DNA from 3 places in the Rhizobium sp. PAMB 3182 genome. Region 3 is predicted to be linked to each of the others. Evidence: riboswitches for the same ligand, from Rfam matches in the RefSeq annotation. Region 3 holds a riboswitch; each other region holds the start of a gene.
The links. A riboswitch is a leader RNA that binds a small molecule or an ion and turns the genes downstream of it on or off. The one in region 3 is predicted to bind cobalamin.

Region 1: it holds a riboswitch for cobalamin, as region 3 does, so the genes downstream of both, ACU5AZ_RS05260 (energy-coupling factor ABC transporter permease) here and ACU5AZ_RS06020 (aromatic ring-hydroxylating oxygenase subunit alpha) in region 3, are expected to answer to the same signal.
Region 2: it holds a riboswitch for cobalamin, as region 3 does, so the genes downstream of both, ACU5AZ_RS18865 (CbtB domain-containing protein) here and ACU5AZ_RS06020 (aromatic ring-hydroxylating oxygenase subunit alpha) in region 3, are expected to answer to the same signal.

What each region holds. Positions count from the first base shown of each region.
Region 1 is NZ_CM128607.1:1,025,994-1,032,705, reverse strand. Features, by position in the region: gene ACU5AZ_RS05285 (hypothetical protein) at 1-201, opposite strand, end outside; gene ACU5AZ_RS05280 (glycosyltransferase family 4 protein) at 215-1,366, opposite strand; gene ACU5AZ_RS05275 (copper chaperone PCu(A)C) at 1,607-2,143, opposite strand; gene ACU5AZ_RS05270 (helix-turn-helix domain-containing protein) at 2,197-2,901, opposite strand; gene ACU5AZ_RS05265 (hypothetical protein) at 2,996-3,394, opposite strand; cobalamin riboswitch at 3,508-3,729, shown strand; gene ACU5AZ_RS05260 (energy-coupling factor ABC transporter permease) at 3,778-4,458, shown strand; gene ACU5AZ_RS05255 (NAD(P)/FAD-dependent oxidoreductase) at 4,641-5,858, shown strand; gene ACU5AZ_RS05250 (PilZ domain-containing protein) at 6,019-6,279, shown strand; gene cysN (sulfate adenylyltransferase subunit CysN) at 6,609-6,712, opposite strand, start outside.
Region 2 is NZ_CM128607.1:3,933,091-3,939,802, forward strand. Features, by position in the region: gene ACU5AZ_RS18845 (ABC transporter permease) at 1-219, opposite strand, end outside; gene ACU5AZ_RS18850 (ABC transporter substrate-binding protein) at 308-1,306, opposite strand; gene ACU5AZ_RS18855 (cobyric acid synthase) at 1,976-3,436, shown strand; gene speB (agmatinase) at 3,655-4,620, opposite strand; cobalamin riboswitch at 4,775-5,144, shown strand; gene ACU5AZ_RS18865 (CbtB domain-containing protein) at 5,195-5,368, shown strand; gene ACU5AZ_RS18870 (CbtA family protein) at 5,387-6,139, shown strand; gene cobU (bifunctional adenosylcobinamide kinase/adenosylcobinamide-phosphate guanylyltransferase) at 6,136-6,663, shown strand; gene cobW (cobalamin biosynthesis protein CobW) at 6,668-6,712, shown strand, end outside.
Region 3 is NZ_CM128607.1:1,182,273-1,188,984, reverse strand. Features, by position in the region: gene ACU5AZ_RS06030 (L-threonylcarbamoyladenylate synthase) at 1-463, opposite strand, end outside; gene ACU5AZ_RS06025 (DUF6656 family protein) at 558-1,214, opposite strand; cobalamin riboswitch at 1,391-1,588, shown strand; gene ACU5AZ_RS06020 (aromatic ring-hydroxylating oxygenase subunit alpha) at 1,697-2,941, shown strand; gene ACU5AZ_RS06015 (2Fe-2S iron-sulfur cluster-binding protein) at 2,941-4,035, shown strand; gene ACU5AZ_RS06010 (putative bifunctional diguanylate cyclase/phosphodiesterase) at 4,081-5,418, opposite strand; gene ACU5AZ_RS06005 (crotonase/enoyl-CoA hydratase family protein) at 5,603-6,355, opposite strand; gene ACU5AZ_RS06000 (acyl-CoA dehydrogenase) at 6,364-6,712, opposite strand, start outside.

The DNA.
Region 1 (6,712 bases), 160 kb from region 3:
CATGCGGCCGAGACGTGCGCCGACGCCTTCAAGGGCCTGGTACAGGGTTGCGCTCGGGGGGCCGGTCAGGTGGGTAACGAGGTTGCCGCCGCCCGTCCGCCATCTCAGGGTCGCATCGTCGCCGAATGCAAGCGTCGGCATCAGCAGCAAGGCGAGCGCGGAAAGGCAGCGCCAGGATCGCTTCCCGCCTATGCCTGCCATGCCTGCCCTGACGTCAGTGCCATTTCTCGCTCGCGATCTCTTCGGCCAGGGAGATGTACTGCTTTCCGACCTCGTCCCAATTGTATCTGAGCGAAGTGGCGATTGCACCTTTTTTCAGGGGGGCAAGACCTTCGGGTGCCGAAAAGGCCATTGTCAGCTTGGCGGCGATGTCTTCGGCATTCCGCTCGATGGCGTAGCCGTTGACGCCGTCGGCAAGATAGTTCTCGATCCCGCCGACGCGGGTGGCGAAGATCGGCACGCCGGATGCCATGGCTTCCATGCACACTAGCGAGAAGGTCTCGTAGGCGGTAGGCAGCACGAAGGCGTCGGCGATGGGGTAGATCATCTCCATGTCGCGGCGCTCGCCTGCAAAGACGATCCGCGCCGCCGTGCGAACGGCCATGTCTCTGTAGGAGTCGCCGTTTTCCGAGCCGACCACGAGCAGCCACAGATTGCTATCCGTCATCTTCTCCATCGCCGAGATGACGAAGGCGAGGCCCTTTCTGTTGTATTCATGGCCCACGAAGAGCAGAAGCCGTGCGTCCGCCGGTATTCCGAATTCGGCCCGCATGGTCTCGCGGTTGCCCATGTTCGGATTGAAACGGGACAGGTCGACGCCGTTGGGAATGACCTTGATGCGCGCTTCCGGCACATTGTAGTGCGCGATCAGTTCCTGCTTCACGCGCTCCGAAACCGCGACATAGCGCTTGAAGCGCAGGCCGCCGATCATGATGCGGTCGCGCACCGCCACCCAGGCGTGCAGCGGGTTGAAGAGCCACGCCACTTGCCCGGCGCGCCGCTTTTCTCTCAGGCTTTCGGCGTTGACGGCGTGAATGACGACGATATCGCCGACGAGACTGTCACCGTGGCTGATGATGATCGAGTTGTCCTTGGCTAATTCGGCGAACTTCGAGGCAATGGCAAAGATCGGCACGACGATCATCCGGCCGACATATTTCATGGCGCCGCGTTTGGGGACGCGGGAAAGCCAGCGCACCAGCGGCCTTATCTTCACGCTTGACGGCGTGTCATTGGCATAGGTTGAGCAGACGACGGAATTGGGTTGGCCGAGGCGGCCGAGCGCAAGAGCAAGGTCCCAGGCGACGCGTTCCACGCCGCCGACAGTACTGAATTCCTGAATGATCTGTGCGACCTCAAATTCCATGCCCAACTCCAAGACAAACCGTCCCAAAAAGCGCCGGAGGTCGATTAAGGTGTAAGACGCAGCACAGTATGTCCCGTTTTGGGATGTTTCATCCCGGAACACGTTGATATCATAAACTAAATTTAAAGGATGTGAATGGGAGGGCGGCGCTTCCGGACATTAAATTTTCGTTAGGAACTGACGGGTGCGACAGCCGCCTATCCATTCGGCGGCCGTCGTTTCCGAAGGAATTATCGAGGCTTAGTTGCCCATCTTCGGCATGGCGTCGTGGTTCATGCCGTCCATCGACTTCATATCCATGCCCTTCATGTCGCCGCCATCGTTGCCGCTGGCATTGCCGACTGCGAACTCGACGTCGACGGAGCCGGCCTTTTCGAAGACCAGCGTCGCCTTGACCATGTCGCCCTCCTTGAACGGCTTTTTGACATCCATGAACATCACATGCAGGCCGCCCTTCTTCAGCTCGACGGTCTTGCCGGCCGGGATGGCGATGCCGTCCGGCAGCTCGCGCATCTTCATGACGTTGTTTTCGACCGACATCTCATGCATCTGCACGTTGTCTGACCGGTCGGACTTGATCGCCACCAGCCGGTCGTCCGTGCTGCCGTGATTGATGATCTTCAGATAGCCGCCGCCAACCTTGGCGCCGGGGATCATGGCGCGCGAGTTGGGATGGATGATCTCGAGATCTCCGACCTTGAACTCGTGCCCCCAGGCCAGCGGCGCCGTCATGAGCGTGACGATAAGCGTGAGCAGACGGATTGTCGTGGTTTGCATAGTGTTTCCTTTTCCTGGATGTGTTGGGTTGAATTGGCTGAAAGCGTGATTGGTCAGGTGAGGGGCTGCCTTCGCGGCGCAGCCTCGTCGTCGATCGCGCCGGCGATGGCGGCGATCCGCTTGCGGTCTTTGATGGTCACGAGTTCCGGGGTGGAGAAATCGATGAGCCCGGCGCGCTTGAAGCCGTTCAGGTTGCGGCTGACGGTTTCCAGCGTCAGGCCGAGCCAGTCGGCGAGGTCAACCCGCTTGAGGTAGAGGCGAAAACTGCCGCCGGAGGGACGGGCGCCGTGGCCGCGGCGTCCGAACTGACCGGCGAGATCGAGGATCGCCAGGGCGACCCGCTCCTGCGCCGTCCGGCGGCCGAGCAGGGTGATGTGGTCCTGCAGCCTTTGCGTGAACTCCACGAGCGCCCTGGCCTGGCCGCCGCCGTCGCGTCCATCTTCGGCGATGGTCTCGATCCGGGTGAAGGCGAGCGCCTCGGCGTGACAGCCGAGCTGGTCCGTCACGCCCTTTCCGAACACGCGGCCGGGGCCGAGAATGTCGAGTATCTGGCGGCGTCCGTCCTGCAGGGTCTGGTGCAGCGCCACGCATCCCTCGCGGATGACGAGGAGTGCCCGTCGTCCCTTGCGCTCGATGGTGATCGCTGACCCGGCTTCGAAGCGGTTGAATGTTTGTGAGTATACGGCGACAAGCGGCCTTTGCGGCCCGTTCGCCGATCGGGCGGACGCGTTCGGGTCCGCGGTGATCCTCTGTAACATGATGTGTCGATCCGGCATGGGCGCCGGCAGAAGCCGTCAGGAGACGGAAGTCCGGCGCGAACTGTGAAAGCGGCCGCGCCAAGGCGGCTGCGGTTCAGACAGAAATGCCGGAAAGGGGAGGGGCGCGCGGTGATGCGTTGGGCGGGAAAAGCTGGCGGTAGAAGGCTTCCCGATAGGCGGGCAGCCGCTCGGTTCCGCTTATACGGACCTGCGGACCGCCGACGGAGGGCGGGACCACGAGCATTGATCCGGCGCTGATGCGGCACGCCTCGCAGCCATGGTCGTGCACATGCTTCTTGCCACCGGCCTCGTCGTCGAGGGCGCTGTCGCAGATGAACGGAATGGTGCCGTCCGGCAGCGCATAGGCGGCCAGTTCCGAGGCGGGTATCTGAGAGGCAAGTACGGGGGATTTATGCGCGAAGCCGATGGCGAACACGGCCAGCGCACACAGAATGTGCAACAGGTTCCTGATCGTCCCGATCCGCCGTTTCATCGATGCCCCACTCGAAAGACGGGCATCGAATATCACCCGGCCTTCGAAATGACAATGCGGCAATTTGGGCGTGCATTTCTGCCTGTCGAGAGTTGAATCGGAAAAATCCCTGCTCTACGACTGACGGCGATGGTTCCGCCATATCCCCGAAACCGGGACGGCGGATGAAAAGGGAACATGGTGAGGCGTACCCATCAGGGACCGAGACCATGGCTGCCCCCGCAACTGTGAGCGGCGAATGACGCCTTGATGCCACTGGCTTTGAAGAGAAGTCGGGAAGGCAGGCCGAATGAAGACCCGCGAGCCAGGAGACCTGCCATCATCGCCGGGCATTTCGCCCATTCTCATCACTTGCCGCGCGGTGGGCGCGGAAAGGAGTCAACATGCATATCGAACCCGGCGTCGTCGACGGCGCCAAGATCGTTCTTTCCTACGCAACGGCAGCCGGAGCCCTCGGGCTTGGCCTCAAGATGGCGGTCGACACCGTCCGTCACGATGGCGGCGTCGCAGCGCTTACCATGCGCAGCACGGTCACGACCGCGCTGGTCTTTTCCTTCTTCCAGGTCCTTCCGCATCATGCTGTCGGCGTTTCCGAGGTGCACCTGATCCTCGGCTCGACGCTGCTGTTGATGTTCGGGGCGGGGCCGGCGGCGATCGGCCTGGCGCTGGGGCTCTTGATCCAGGGCGTCTTCTTCGCGCCCCTCGACCTGCCGCAATACGGCATCAACGTCACCACGTTGCTCGTGCCGCTCTGGGCGATCGGCGCGGTGGCACGCCGCATCATTCCGGCCCGCACGGCCTATGTCGACGTGACCTACAAGCAGGCGCTGGCGCTTTCGACCACCTATCAGGGCGGCATCGTTGCCTGGGTCGCCTTCTGGGCGCTCTACGGCCAGGGCTTCGGTGCTCAGAACCTTGCCGCCGTCGGTTCGTTCGGCATCGCCTATATGAGCGTCGTGCTCATCGAGCCGCTGATCGACCTCGCCGTGCTTGCCGCCGCCAAGTCCTTCGACAAGGCAAGCCGCGGCCCGCTTTTCGCGCGTCGCCTGCATCAGGCCGGCTGATCGCGGTCGAACGAAACCGGAAGGGCGCGGTCTGTGGGCTGCGCCTTTCCCTCTTCGAAGGCCCGGGCTTCACGCCAGAGACACGCGCGTTTGATGGCCGGCCCCTTGGCGTTCGGGCGGCGATGCGCTAGACCTTCATTTTAGTAAACTCGTTTCTATACTAACGATATGTGGAGGGTGCCATGGCTGGCAGGCTGGTGATCGTCGGGGCAGGGCAGGCGGGCTTCGCGCTGGCAGCCAAGTTGAGGGCCCTGAAGGACGAACGTCCGATCACGATCCTCGGCGCCGAGGCGAGCCTTCCCTACCAACGCCCGCCGCTGTCCAAGAAATACCTTCTCGGCGAGATGAGCTTCGACCGCCTGCTGTTCCGGCCGGAAAGCTGGTTCGCCGACAACAACGTCGACATCCGCCTGTCTGCCTGGGTCGAGGAAATCGACCGGGCCGCGAAGACCGTCCGAATGCAGGACGGCACGCAGGTCGAATACGAGACGCTGGCGCTTGCCACCGGCGCCACGCCGCGCAAGCTGCCGGAAGCGATCGGCGGCGAGCTCGCCGGCGTCTTCACCGTACGCGACAAGGATGATTGCGACCGGCTTGCCGAGGCGATGACGCCCGGCCGCCGTCTGCTCGTCATCGGCGGTGGCTATATCGGCCTGGAGGCGGCAGCCGTCGCCCGCAAGCTCGGCCTCGAGGTCACCGTCATCGAAATGGCGGACCGCATCCTCAAGCGCGTCGCGGCGAAGGAAACCGCCGACATCATGCGCGCCGTCCACGAAAGCCACGGCGTCGTCATTCGCGAGGAAACCGGCCTGCATCGCCTGATCGGCGAGGACGGCAAGGTAACCGGCGCCGAACTCTCGGACGGCTCCACCATTCCCGTCGATCTCGTCGTCGTCGGCATCGGCGTCACGCCCAACGATCGCGCCGCCGCGATGGCTGGCCTCGCCGTCGCCAACGGGATCGTCGTGGATGCGCACTGCCGGACCTCCGATCCCTCCATCTACGCCATGGGCGACTGCGTGGTCTTTCCATGGCAGGGCGAGGAGATCCGGCTCGAAAGCGTCCAGAACGCCGTCGACCAGGCCGAGGCCGCCGCTGCCGTCATGGCCGGCGGCGATGCGGCATACGACCCGAAACCATGGTTCTGGTCGGACCAGTACGACGTCAAGTTGCAGATCGCCGGCTTCAACAGGGGCTACGACGAAACCCTGCTGCGCCCCGGCCAGCGGGAAGGCGCCGCTTCCGTCTGGTATTTCCGCGATGGACGCCTGATCGCCGTCGACGCGATCAACGATGCCAAGGCTTATGTGACCGGCAAGAAGATGCTGGAGAGCGGCATCAACCCGGACAAGACCGTGCTCGCCGATCCGGCCTCGGACCTGAAGGCATTGCTGGGCTGAGGCCTCGGCCCGCGTCTTGTGTCCCGATTTGCGACTTTGACCCCGTCATTTTGCGGCAAATGCGGGTATCGTTAAAACCATGCAGCCCCTGTTTGCAGATCTTTAAGGTATCGAGACTTAAATCATTGGCATTCAATGACATGACGTCAGGAACGGGCAAATGGAAAGCGGGAACACAGAAGAAAGACGCAGGGAGCACCGCATGCGGTCGCTCAAGGCGGGACGCATCGTTTTCAATCACGAATACAGCACCATCAACTGCACGGTGCGCAACATGTCGGCGACGGGCGCCAAGCTGCTCGTCGAAAACGCAATGCAGATCCCCGAGACGTTCGAACTCGTCTTATCCGACGACACCCGGCATGCCTGCGAGATCAAGTGGCGCAAGCTGAAGGAAATCGGCGTCGCATTCGTCTCCTGAGATCGCCTCGCAATTTTTCCTAAAAAATATCGTCAAGCAAGGAACCAACGGCCGATCGGCGCGTTTTCCCACCGAACTCGAAAGAGAACGGGAAAGGAAACAACGTGATCCGCGCTTTAATACTTTGGCTCTTGGGCGTGCCCTTCGTGGTCGTTCTGCTGATTTGGTATTTCTTCTTCTAGGAGAGACGCGGATTGATAAAGGTCCCCGTCAGGAAGCGGATCTGCCATGTCGCCCCCCCTCCGCCCCGGCAGATTCTGTTCCTGAAATGAAAACCCCGCAGACATGATGTCTGCGGGGTTTTCTTCATGCTTGGGAGGCGATTTCGCTCAGTCGAGCTTGTCGAGAATTTCGGCCGCCTTGCCGGCGCTGACGCGGCGGATTTCGGCCTCGTCGCGGCGGTTGGCGAAAATCTCGGTCGCCATCAGCTGGT
Region 2 (6,712 bases), 1.4 Mb from region 3:
CGCGATGACGACGATCCAGGGCGTGTCGACGAGCAGCTTCTGGAACCAGTTGAGAAACCATTGCAGCGGCTGCATGGCGTTGTCGATCGCGTCACCATACTGGCGCACCAGCGCCTTGAAGCCGGTGTCGATAGTGCGCTTGACCGTGCGCATGGTGCTGCCGTCGATTTCGGGGAAATTGCAGAACAGGTCCGGCAACAAGGTGCATTGCAGTGCCAATGTCGTGCCCTCTTGTCTTCTTCATTGCCAACGGGCCGGAGAAGGGTCTCCGGCCCGCAGGATATGGTGACTGTCGTTCGTCAGGGCCTCAGAGGGCCGCCTTCACCTTTTCGGCGACATCGGGCTCCACCCAGGCCTTCCAGACATCCGGATAGGTTTCCAGGAAGTGGTAAGCGGCATCCTCGTTGGAGGCCTGCTTGTCGGCCTGCCAGGCGAGCACCTTGTTGACCGTCTCGTTGGCCCACTTGCGCTTCTTCATGTACTCCATGGCGACGCCGGCCTTTTCGGCGAAATTTTTGGTGACGAGCGTATAGACGTCGGAGACGGGATAGGTGTTGGGCTGCGGATCGGCGCAATCGACGACGGTGATGCAATTGTCCCAGGCCTGCTTGTCGAAGTCGACGTCGAAGCTCAGGCGAACCATGTCGTACTTGCCGAGGATGGCGGTCGGCGCCCAGTAGTAGCCGAACCACGGCTTCTGGTTTTCGAACGCATTGGCGATCGAGCCGTCAAGGCCGGCCGCCGAGCCGGTGTCGACCAGGTCGAAGCCGTGTTCCTCGCCCTTGAAGGCCTTGAAGAGGTTGACATTGTTGATCTGGCAACCCCAGCCCGACGGACAGTTGAAGACGGCGCCGCGCGACGGGTCTTCGGGCGCCGGGAAGAGTTCCGGGTGGTTCAGCGCGTCCTTGACGGTCTTGATGTCGGGATGGGCGTCGGCAAAGTATTTCGGCACCCACCAGCCTTCCACACCGCCGTCCGACAGGATCTGCGACAGCTGGATCAGCCTGCCTTCCTTGGCGGCTTCGGCGAGCGGAATGCGGACGGAGTTCACCCACATTTCCGGCGCGACGTCCGGTTCGGCCTTTTCGTTCATCGAGGTAAATGTCGGGATGGTGTCGCCGGTGACCAGCGTGACGTTGCAGCCGTAGCCCTTGTCGAGGATGATCTTGTCGATATTGGCGGCGACGCCCGCCGACGCCCAGTTCATTTCGGCAATCGAGACATCGCCGCATTCGGCAGCCTTCGCCGTTCCTGACAGGGCGCATGCCGCGCCGGCAAATGCGGCGGCGGTGATGATTGTCTTCATCGTCATTGGGGGCCTCCAACCTCCTGCAGCTCGTCTTTATCGGTCATGGGGGCCACTGCATGCCTCCCGACCCTTGGGGCAAATTCTTACGTTCACGTGCCCGCGTCCGATCGGTCGGCGAAGACGGTGAAAGATGGCGAAAAGGACGCCGGAAAATGGTCGCGCGCCCGTTCCCAAGGCGCATTTTCGACCTGCTCAATACGTAGGGTAGGTCATGTGGGCGATAAATCAACCGCGATGGCCTGCCTTGACTGACCACGGGCCGGGTCCGTCGCATGTCGTTTTGTCACTGAAAAATAAAATTCATTTAAAAACATATACTTGTATCAATTCTGGTGCGAATGGGACCTTTAAATTGTCATATGGGGTTTTTGGCAATTCGCCGCTAACGCTCCGGTAACGAACTGCCGATATAACTCCATTTCAGCGGCTCAAACCGCTCCAAGTCTCCGGATCGGGTATTGCGTACCGGAGATTGAACGGCTTTAGTTTTGAAGTACGTGCCGTCACTGTTGCCGAAGAGCCGCGCGTCCCCTTTGGGGATTGCGCGGCCTTGGCTTTTCTGGCCCGGCCATGTCGCTCCTCCCTTCATCTTTTACGCATTGGGCAATTGCAATTGCCCGCGATCGCTTTATCCCTTTCAGCCTTTGACGGAGGGATGAAGCGACCATGGCGAAAGCGATCATGCTGCAGGGAACGGGATCGGACGTCGGCAAGACGGTCCTTGTCGCGGGCCTCTGCCGGATTGCCGCCAACCGGGGCCTGAAGGTCCGTCCGTTCAAGCCGCAGAACATGTCCAACAACGCCGCCGTTTCCGATGACGGCGGCGAGATCGGCCGTGCGCAATGGCTGCAGGCGATGGCAGCGCGCGTGCCGTCTTCCGTGCACATGAACCCGGTGCTCCTGAAGCCGCAATCGGATATCGGCAGCCAGATCATCCTGCAGGGCCGCGTGTTCGGCCAGGCGAAAGGGCGCGATTACCAGCGGCTGAAGCCGCAGTTGCTTGATGCGGTTATGGAGAGCTTCCGGATTACCGGCGAAGGGGCCGACCTCGTCATCGTCGAGGGGGCTGGTTCGCCTGCGGAAATCAACCTCAGGGCCGGCGACATCGCCAATATGGGGTTTGCGACGCGGGCGAACGTTCCGGTGGTGCTGGTCGGCGATATCGACCGGGGCGGGGTGATCGCCTCGCTGGTCGGTTCGCATGCGATCCTTCCGGCGGAAGACCGGGCGACGATCGCCGGATATATCATAAACAAGTTTCGCGGTGATGTGTCACTCTTCGGTGACGGTATTACCGCGATCGGTGAATTTACCGGCTGGCCGTGCTTCGGCGTCGTCCCGTGGCTTAAGGCGGCGGCACGCCTTCCGGCAGAGGATTCGGTCGTGCTGGAGCGGCTGGCGCGGCGCGGCACGGGGGCGCTGAAGGTGGCCGTGCCGGTTCTCTCGCGCATCGCCAATTTCGACGATCTCGACCCGCTGGCGGCGGAAGACGACGTCGAGCTGGTCTTCGTCAGGCCGGGCGAACGCATTCCCGACGACGCGGGCCTGGTCGTCATTCCCGGTTCGAAGTCGACAATCGGTGACCTTGCCGATTTTCGCGCGCAGGGCTGGGACGCAGATATCGTGCGCCACCATCGCCGTGGCGGCCGGGTGATCGGCATTTGCGGCGGCTACCAGATGCTGGGGACAATGGTTTTCGATCCGGACGGAATCGAGGGAGACGTGCGCGCGGCGCCGGGCCTCGGCCTTCTCGACGTCGAAACGGTCATGGCGCCCGAAAAGACCGTGCGCAATTCATCGGCCTGGTCGACGGAGTATGAGGCGCCACTCGCAGGTTACGAGATCCACCTGGGGGAAACGAAGGGACCGGACTGCGCCCGGGTGCCGGTGACGATCGATGGCCGGCCGGATGGCGCCATGTCGGCGGACGGCAAGGTGATGGGTACCTATCTGCATGGCCTCTTTTCCAGCGACGCCTACCGCGCCGGCCTGTTGTCGAGCTTCGGGCTTTCGGGCGAACGCACGAACTATGCGTCGAGCGTCGACGCGGCGCTCGACGAGGTGGCGGCGGAGCTGGAGGCGGTCCTGGACAAGGACTGGCTCGATGGGGTGATGCGGGTTGGGTGACGTCGCCTGAAATACCCCCTCACCAACAAAATCTATGACTTAGCTGAAGCTAAGATCATGATTTTGTATCCTCTCCCGCAAGGGGAGAGATGAAGTGCTGATAGCGCCGCTGGCTCCCATCTCCCCCTTGGCGGGGGAGAATGGAATTTCAACATCTTAGCGTCAGCTAAGTGTTAGAAATTCCAAGAGAGGGGGTGTTTGGACCTTGGCGATACCCCTCAGGTGCCCGCCCTCAACTTCCGGAAATGAAAGATCCGCCCGATCGTGTTCAACAAGACCTGCGCCGCCAGGATTGCCGTGGTGCCGGTGTGGTCGTAGTCGGGGGCGACCTCGACGAGGTCGATGCCGACGACGTTGCCGCGTTCGGCGAGGCCGGCGATGATGTCGAGCACCTCGTAGTAGAGGAAGCCGCCATGGCTTGGCGTGCCGGTGCCGGGCGCAATCGACGGGTCGAAACCGTCGATGTCGATCGTCAGATAATAGTTCATGCCAGCCGGAATTCGCTCAAGCAGCGCCTCGGTCCCGAGCCTGCGCGCGCCGCGCACGGTGATGATGTCCGATCCCATCGAGATCGCCGTCTCGTATCCTTCCTTCGCGGTCGAGGACACGTTGCGGATGCCGATCTGCGAGAGGCCGGTGACGTAGTCCTTTTCGGCCGCGCGGCGCATCGGGTTGCCGTGACCGTTGCGCACGCCATGCCGCTCGTCGACGAAGTCGAGATGGGCATCGATCTGCACGACATGGATCGGCCCCTGATCGGAAAAGGCATTGATGCAGGGGATGTTGATCGAATGATCGCCACCCAGCACGACCGGCAGCGCGCCGGCGGCGAGGATGGCGCGCACGCCCTTCTCGATGTTGGCGTGGCTCATCTCGGTATTGGTGTGGATGATGTCCGCATCGCCGATGTCGACGATCGTCACGTCGTCGAGATAGGTGACGCCGTCGTCGTGATCGTATGCGCCGGCATGACCAAAGGAAAACAGGGTCGAAGCCTCGCGGATCGCCCGCGGTCCGAACCGGGCGCCGGCCCGCCACTGCGTCCCGAAATCGAATGGCGCGCCCATGACGGCGACATCGGCTTCGATCTTCGACCAGTCCGGCTCGTAGGGACGCTTGCCGAAGGTGGAAATGCCAACGAAGGGCAGGTTCAACCGTCCGGAGTCGTAACTGTTTTGCGTCATGCGCGGTCCTTTGCGGTCTTGGGGTCTTCCCACAGGGAAGGTTGCACCGGTTTGGCGGTCGGGCAAGCGGGATTTGAGGCTTTCCTTCAATCCGCGGTCAGAGAACAGTCTCTGTCGCTTCCACGCAATTGACAGGCGGCAAGGGAATCCATAATCATCTGCAATTACGGATGGTTCCCGAACGGCAATCGCCAATCGGGATCAAAAGGGAATGTGACGGGACGGACCCAAGCAGGGCGTTCCAATCGCAGCCGACCCCGCGACTGTAGAGTGGCGAGGGTCTTCCATTCCTTCGAAGGGCCGCACTGCCGGCTGTCTGCGCTATCGGCAGGCGGGCAGGAAAGCCTTCGGCGGAAAAAGCCACTGGAGTGGCAGTCGCGTGAACCGGGGTTGGACGCCTCTATTGTCTACGAATCGTCCGCCTTTCGCGATCTGCCATCAAACTCCGGGAAGGCGAGGGAGACCTGCTGGCAGAAATGCCTGAAACCGCGAGCCAGGAGACCTGCCATATCGTGCCGGGCATTCGCCCAAACCTCGGAGGAGGCTCCTCCAGTATGCCAGCACGGAGGTTGTCATGGCTACGATCGCATCTTCTTCTACCCTCTCGGTTTCCGACCGTCAGAAGGCCGGTTTCATTGCGCTCCTTCTCGGCGCGTTCCTGGTGTTCGGCGTCGGTCTCGCGCATTCGGCGGTTCTGCACGATACTGCCCATGACGTGCGCCACTCCTATGGCTTTCCCTGCCACTAAGGACGAAGGTCACCTGTCATGATTGTCAAATATCTCCTGGCCGCTCTGGTGGCCGGGCTTGTTGCCGGTGGTGTGATGACCGTCGCGCAGCAGGTCAAAGTCGTGCCTCTTATTCTTCACGCAGAGGAATATGAAGGCGGAGCGCCCGAGCACGAGCATTCCGCCAAGGCTGAAAACTCTACATTCGGCGAACTCGCCGGATCGCTTTTCCTGCCGTCTCCAGCTTTCGCGCATGGTGCGGAAGACGATGGCCACGACGAGAGCGGCATGCTCTTCGGCGTCAGCCGCTTTGGCGGAACGCTGATGGCCAACCTCGTGGCCGGTGCCGGTTTTGCCTTGCTGCTTGCCGGCATCAGTCTTGTCTCCGGCCGCGACATCACGCTTGCGAACGGCATCTTCTGGGGCGCCTGCGCCTGGCTGGCCGTTCACCTGCTGCCGTCTCTCGGCCTGCCGCCGGAACTGCCGGGCTTTCCGGCCGCCGATCTCGACGCCCGCCAGATCTGGTGGCTGAGTGCGGTGGTACTGTCTGGTGCCGGCATCTGGCTTCTGGCCCTGCGTGAAGAGGCCTGGGCCAAGGTTCTCGGCCTCGTGCTGATTGCCGCGCCGCATCTCTGGGGCGCGCCGCAACCCGACAGCATCGACAGCAACGTCCCGGCGATCCTCGCCGCCGAGTTCGCTGTCGCAGCATTGGCGACGACGCTGGTCTTCTGGCTGGTGCTCGGTCTGCTGATGGGGCTTGCCAACCGCAAGATCGCGGGAGCTGCCGCATGACGACGACACCGCCCGGCGCCGTCCTGGTGCTGGGCGGCGCCCGTTCGGGCAAGTCGCGGTTCGCCGAGGGGCTTGCCCGACAGTCCGGCCTCGACCGGCATTACCTGGCGACGGGCCAAGCCTATGACGACGAGATGCGTGACCGCATCGCGCGCCACAAGCAGGAGCGAGCCGGTGACGGCTGGACGACGCATGAGGAGCCGGTCGATCTCATCGGTTGTCTGCGCTCGGTCGATGATCCGGGGCGTGTTATTCTCGTCGATTGCCTGACGCTCTGGGTCTCGAACCTGATGATGGCGGATATGGACGTCGAAGCGGCCTCGCGCTCGCTCGCCGATTACCTGCCGCAGGCAAGGGGCCGGATCATCCTGGTGTCGAACGAGGTCGGCCTCGGCATCGTGCCGGAGAACGCCATGGCGCGGGCCTTTCGCGATCACGCCGGCAGGCTCCACCAGATGGCCGCGGAGACAGCGGCAGAAGTCTATTTTATCGCGGCGGGATTGCCGCTGAAAATGAAGGGTTAGGATCATGATGAAGGAAAAAATCCCGGCAACGGTGATCACCGGCTTTCTC
Region 3 (6,712 bases):
CGGCGGTCGTCGGGCTGATCTTGCCGGACGTGTTGGCCGAGGGGGCTGCGAGCGGACGGTCGAAGGCCTTGATCAGCGAGGCGGAAAAACCGCGTGGGACTCGCACGCCGACAGTCTCCAGCCCGGCGGTTGCGAGGGGATGGACGCCGGAGCCTTCCTTCAGTGGCAGGATGAGCGTCAACGGCCCGGGCCAGAAGGCGTCCGCCAGTTGCGCCGAAACGGGGTCGAAGGTCGCATAGCGTTCCGCCATCGCCTTGTCGGCCATGTGGCAGATCAGCGGATTGAAGCGCGGCCTGCCCTTGGTCTCGTATATGGCGGTGACGGCCGCTGGGTTTGTCGCATCCGCAGCCAGCCCGTAGACCGTTTCGGTTGGCATGGCGATCGGCCGACCGGCCTCCAGCAGAGGCAGGGCCGCGGCAATCGCCTCGTCGGGATTTCGGGTGATGTCGATAATGCGGGCCATGGCTCACCGGTCTTCGGAATGCGCATGTCCTTAGCCCGGAACGGCCGGGTGTTCAACTGCGTCCGATCGGAGCAGGGTAGGGGTACCGGGTGCGTCAGAGCGCCTGAATGATTCGCCTCAGCGCTTCGTCGCGGGCGCCGAGCAGGAGCACGTTCTTGACCGCTTCCTTCTTCTCGTGCGTCTGGAAGAGGATGCCGCCATTGTTGATGCTGCGGTCGATCTGCAGGCGTGGCGGCGCCGGCAGCTGTGCCATCGCCGTCCGTGGCTTGGTCTGCGCCGGCCTTTCTGCGGGGACCGGCTGGTTCTGGTTGACGGCCACGGCGAAGTACATGCGCGGATATTTGAGGTTCAGACGTCCGAAGAAGGCGTCGGTGCCGCCGATTTCGGAGAAGAAGTTGGCGATGTAGAACGCCCAGATGACCTCGTTGAAGCGCGGATGGTTCGTCCGCGCGGCTGTGATGTGACAATAGCCGAGATGCGGGCTCTGCTCGAACGTGCGGTGAAAGATAATCTTCGGAAACTGGATCGACTTGTGAAACCGGTTCAACCGTTCATGGGTCCGTTCGCCGGCGGACATCAGCATCTTGCCCGTGCGCTGGGCGACCTCCTCGTAGGTGAGGTAGCGCCGTTCCTCTTCCAGCCAGTTTTCCTTGCTGCGCACGATGCGGCCGGTGCGCAGGAATTCGGAGTGAACCGCCTGTCCGGGAAGCTTCGGCTTTTTCTCCGCCGCCTGGTAATATCTGGTCTTCATGGCTTCGGACACGTGCAGGGCTCCGCTATGGTCCATCATCGTCGCAAAACGTGGTTAACCGCCGGTTAAGAGCCGTCCTCGACCGCTTGCCTGTCCCGTCTGCGACGTTCTTGCGTGTCGTCAATTGTCGTGTCGCGTGTCGCTGGCAGCGTGTCTGCGACGTCGGTTCCCAACTATAGTGTGTTCAGGCTCAAGGTCTCGCCCTGCTAGGGAGGGCGGAAAATTGGGAAAGCCGGTGAAAATCCGGCGCTGCCTAGCAACGGTATAAGAGCTTGAAACTGGCGCAAGAACCACCGGCATGGTCCGGAACGGCCAGTTCCCGCAGCGACGGGAGGCTCTTCAGCCCGGAAACCAGCCTGAAGCATGGATTTTGAAACTTGGCCGCAGCAACCGGCCGGGGTCTCCAACTGTCGGTGCTCCCAGCCGGCCGTGACCTGTCGGTTGTCTGCATCACTGATTTTTTTGGCGCATGAGGATGGGTCATGGATATTCGTAACACTGTGCTGCGGCAATTGAACAACCGTCGCGAAGGCTTCAGCCTGGAGCAGGCCTTCTACACCGATCCGGATTATTTCAAGCTGGATATGGAAACGATCTGGTATCGCGACTGGCTCTTCATCGGCCATGACTGCGAAATCCCGAAGGCAGGCAATTTCTTCACCGTTCAGGTCGGCGATTATCCGGTCGTCGTCGTGCGTGGCCGCGACGGTGTCATCCGCGCCCTGCACAATTCCTGCCGTCACCGCGGTTCGCGCGTCTGCAACACCGAGCGCGGCGCCTCCGCCAAGCTTGTCTGCCCGTACCACCAGTGGACCTACGAACTCGACGGCTCGCTGCTGTTTGCCCGGCAGATGGGTGACGACTTCGACAAGTCGCAGTTTTCGCTGAAGAAAATGCATTGCGAAACGGTGGCCGGCTACATCTTCGTCTGTCTCGCCAAGGTCGCTCCCGACTTTGAACCCGTCCGCGCAATGGTCGATGCCTATGTCGGGCCGCACCGTCTCAAGGAAGCCAAGATCGCCCACCAGTCGACCATCATCGAGAAGGGCAACTGGAAGCTCGTCTGGGAAAACAACCGCGAATGCTACCACTGCGCCGGCAACCATCCGGAGCTCTGCCGCACATACCCGGAAGCCCCGTCGGTTACCGGCACGCAGGGCGCGGGCGATGATCCTGTCATCGCTGCCCACTGGAAGCATTGCGAGGACGCCGGCCTGCCGAGCCAGTTCAAGATGCATGACAGCGGCCAGTTCCGCGCCGCCCGCATGCCGTTGATCGAAGGCGCCGTCAGCTACACCATGTCCGGCAAGCCTGCAGTGAAGAAGCCGCTGTCCTCCGACGTCACCGTCGGCAACATCGGCACCATGCTGCTCTTCCATTATCCGACCACCTGGAACCACATGCTGGGCGATCACGCGATCTCCTTCCGCGTGCTGCCGCTCGGTCCGGAAGAGACCATGGTCACGACCAAGTGGCTGGTGAACAAGGATGCCGTCGAGGGCGTCGACTACGACCTCGAGGAATTGACCCACGTCTGGAACGAGACCAACGACCAGGACCGCCGCATCGTCGAGGAAAACGCCTTCGGCATCCGTTCGCCGGCCTATGAGCCGGGTCCGTATTCGCCCGACCATGAAGGCGGCGTCATGCAGTTCGTCGAGTGGTACACCAACTTCATGATCGACCGCCTGCAGGGCGATCAGACCAAGCTGTCGGTTGTCGCGTAATGAGCAGCGTGAAGAAAGCTCCCTTCAAGCATGTCGACGAAATGCTCCCCTGGAGCGACAAGGAAGACATGCTGGAATGCGTCGGCTGGACGCCGGAGGCGCCGGACACGATGACCTTCACCTTCCGGGCGGACAAGGAGAACCGCTGGTTCCGCTATCTGCCCGGCCAGTTCGTCACGCTGGAACTGCCGGTCGGACCGGAACCGGTGCTGCGCACCTACACGCTGTCGTCCAGCCCCTCGCGGCCCTTCATGCTGGCCGTCACGGTCAAGGCGCAGAAGGACAGCATCGGCACCCGCTGGATGCAGGAAAGCCTCTATCCGGGTATGAAGATCAAGGCGCACGGCCCGCGCGGGGATTTCTCCTATGTCCGTCATCCGGGCGAGAAGTACCTGTTCATCTCGGCCGGTTCCGGCATCACGCCGATGATGTCGATGACCCGCGACCTCGGCGACCGCGAACCGGACAGCGACATCGCCTTCATCCACTGTGCCCGTTCGCCGAACGACATCATCTTCCGCTCGGAGCTGGAGTACAAGGCGCGCTACATGCCGAACTTCTCGCTCGGCCTGATCGTCGAGCAGCTGGAGCGTTCGCAGTTCTGGTCGGGCCTCAAGGGCCGGGTCGACAAGGCCAAGATCGCGCTGCTGGCGCCGGACTTCCTCGACCGCACGGTGTTCTGCTGTGGACCCGAGCCGTTCATGGCGACGGTGCGGGAATCGCTGGAGACCGCCGGCTTCGACATGAGCCGCTATCACCAGGAGGCCTTCGCGACGGCCGCCCCGATCGCCGACATGCCGATCGTGGTCAACGAGGACAAGGACGAGGAACCGTCGTTCAAGGTGCGCTTCGCCGACAGCGGCAAGAATGTCGAGTGTCAGCCGGGCTTTACCGTGCTGCAGACGGCCCGTGCCAACGGCGTGCGCATCGGCGCGGCCTGCGAATCCGGCATCTGCGGCACCTGCCGGGTCAAGTGCCTGTCGGGCAAGGTCGACATGCAGCACAATGGCGGCATTCTCGACGACGAGATCGATGAGGGCTACATCCTCGCCTGCTGCTCGCGTCCCTTGACGGATGTCGAGATCGAGGCCTGACGAAGGCCTCGATCAACTTCGAGCAGCGCGGAGCCGGCTGGACCGTCAGATGGTCGTCGGCACCCGCAGCTCGAAATCGGCCAAAGTCATCGGACGGCCGAAATAGTAGCCTTGGAGGGCGCTGCAGCCGCAGTCGAGCATGAAGCGGTATTGCGCCTCCGTCTCCACGCCTTCCGCCAGCACGTCGAGGCTCAGATCGTGCCCCATCTGCACGATGGTCTTGGCAAGCGAGGCGTCGAGTTCGTTTTCCGACACGCCGCGTACGAAGCTGCGATCGATCTTCAATTGCGTGAGCGGCAGTCGGCGCAGATAGCTGAGCGACGAGTAGCCGGTGCCGAAGTCGTCGAGCGAAATGCCGATGCCGATATCCTGCAGGGCCGTCATCTTGGCGGCCAGCCCTTCGACATCGGCGACGAACACGCTTTCCGTCAGCTCCAGCTTCAGCCGCTTCGGATCGACGCCATAGGTCCTGACGGTACCCTCCACCAGTTGCACGAAATCCGTCAGCAGAAACTGGTCGGCGGTGATGTTGATCGCCAACGTCAGGTGCCTTGTGCTGGCGTTGGCGTTCCACGCCGACAACGTCTGGCACGCTTCCTTCAGCACCCAGCTGCCGATCTTCGGCATGATGCCACTGCGCTCGGCGAGCGGAATGAACTCGGCCGGGGAGATGTAGCCCCGTTTGGGATGTTGCCAGCGCAACAGGGCCTCGGCCCCGATTGTCCGGCCGCCGCGGTCGACCTGCGGCTGGTAGAAGAGTTCGAATTCGCCGCGGCTGACGCCGAGCAGCAACTCCCGCACAAGACCGCCTTGTTCGGCGGCGTTCGTCTGCAGGACCACAACGATACCGGAAAACAGCGTTGTCAGGATTCCGGCATTGATGATGGCCAGGGGGCCGCGAACCGTGCCGGAGATCGGGGTCGCAGCCGGGATGCTGAAATTGCTGCTCGCGAAAAAGACGAAGCCGGCAAGGCAGGCCGCGATGATGCCGATCTGCAGCCATGAGCGTTGTCGCTGGTAATTGACGTAGCCGACAAGGGCGATCACCAGCAGGTAGATATGCAGGATGCGCGGCGTGTCCGCGTCCGGAATGTCGAAGCACAGGGCGAAATGGCAGACGAAGATGTAGCTGGTGATTTGCGAAAAGAGGAGCCCGGCTTGCACCATGCCTGCCTTCAGCATCAGAAGGGAGGTGACCATCGCCAGGCCCAGAACCCCAACGCTGACCGCGGCGACCCTGTATCCGAGGGTCATGTACAGCACGAACCAGGCAGCGCAGAGTGCGGCGCTGATCCACATGAGCGCTTCGCAGATTTGCAGGATGCGAGGGGACGACAGGGAGGTGGTCTGTGCTGTGCTGGTGTTCAGCGACGTGCTGTGCATAAGGCCCTTGCTCGTTGTGCCGTGAACCGGATACCGCGATCAGGTCGTGAACCGGTTTAGGATACGCAGCTTTGACGAGCAAATGTTAAGAATTGGCTGAGACGGACTGTCAGATATGGGAGTTTTGGTCATGAAATCGGTGGGTTAGGCTCCGAACAGCGATCGGTTTGGGGCCGTGGCGTGCCTAGCGTCGCATGAAGGCCTCGAAGGCGGCACGCGCCTCGGCGCTTCTCAGTCGTTCGCCGAAATGCCTGGCCTCTTCGTGGATGCGCTGCGACAGCGCCGCCTTGTCGCCGCGCAGCAGGCCGCGGGTGATCTTCAGGGCTTCCGGCGGCTTTGTCGCCAACCTTGCGGCCATCGTCAGCGTTGCCGTTTCGATCTCGGCTTCCGGCACGATCTTCCAGATCAGGCCTGCCATGTGCGCCTCGTCTGCCGAAAAGCCTTCGCCGGCGGCAAGCAGCGCGAAGGCCCGCTGATGGCCGGCAACGCGCGGCACGATGAGGCTCGATCCGGCCTCCGGCACGAGGCCGAGATCGACGAAAGGCGTCTTGAACAGGCTGCGCGGCGTGGCAAGCGTCAGGTCGCAATGCAGGTTCAGCGTCGTGCCGATGCCGACGGCCAGGCCGTCGACGCCCGAGACGAGCGGCTTTTCCGAATGAACGAGGGCAGCGAGGAAGTCGAGCACCTCCGTGCCCATGTTGCCGCCCATCGCGACGGCGAGGAAATCGGCGACATCGTTGCCCGCCGAAAAGCAGCCATCGGTGCCAAGAAAGGCGGTGACGCGGATGCGCTCCTCGCCATTGGCCGTGTGCAGCGCATCGGTCATCCGGGCATACATGTCCCGGGTGAACGCGTTCTTCTTTTCCGGGCGGTTGAAGCGGATCACCTGCACTCCGGGATAGGCTTCGGGACGTTCAACGAGGATATGGTCGGTCATGGTCGTTCTCACAGGCAGGCGCGGGCGGCGGCGAGGCTTGCCGCACCGGAAATCACGCGATGCTTCAATGCCGAGGTTTCACCGGTCATGTTTTCGGCGGCGAAACGGCAGAGCGCGATGCGGTTGTCCTGCTTGCCGTCGTCAGTTGCTGCAAGTCCGCCCTTGGCGAGATAGCAGCCGGTCAGCGCAAGGCCGAACAGCCGCTGATAGGGCGTGGCGCCCGCAAGCGCGTCTTCCACCTTGCCCGCGGCAAGCGCCGCAAGCAGCCAGTCGGTCGCCGCCTGCAGGTCGTCGAGCGCGGCGCTCAGCGCCTCCGCCGTATGGCCGAAACCACCGATGTTGGAGGCCCGGACCGCA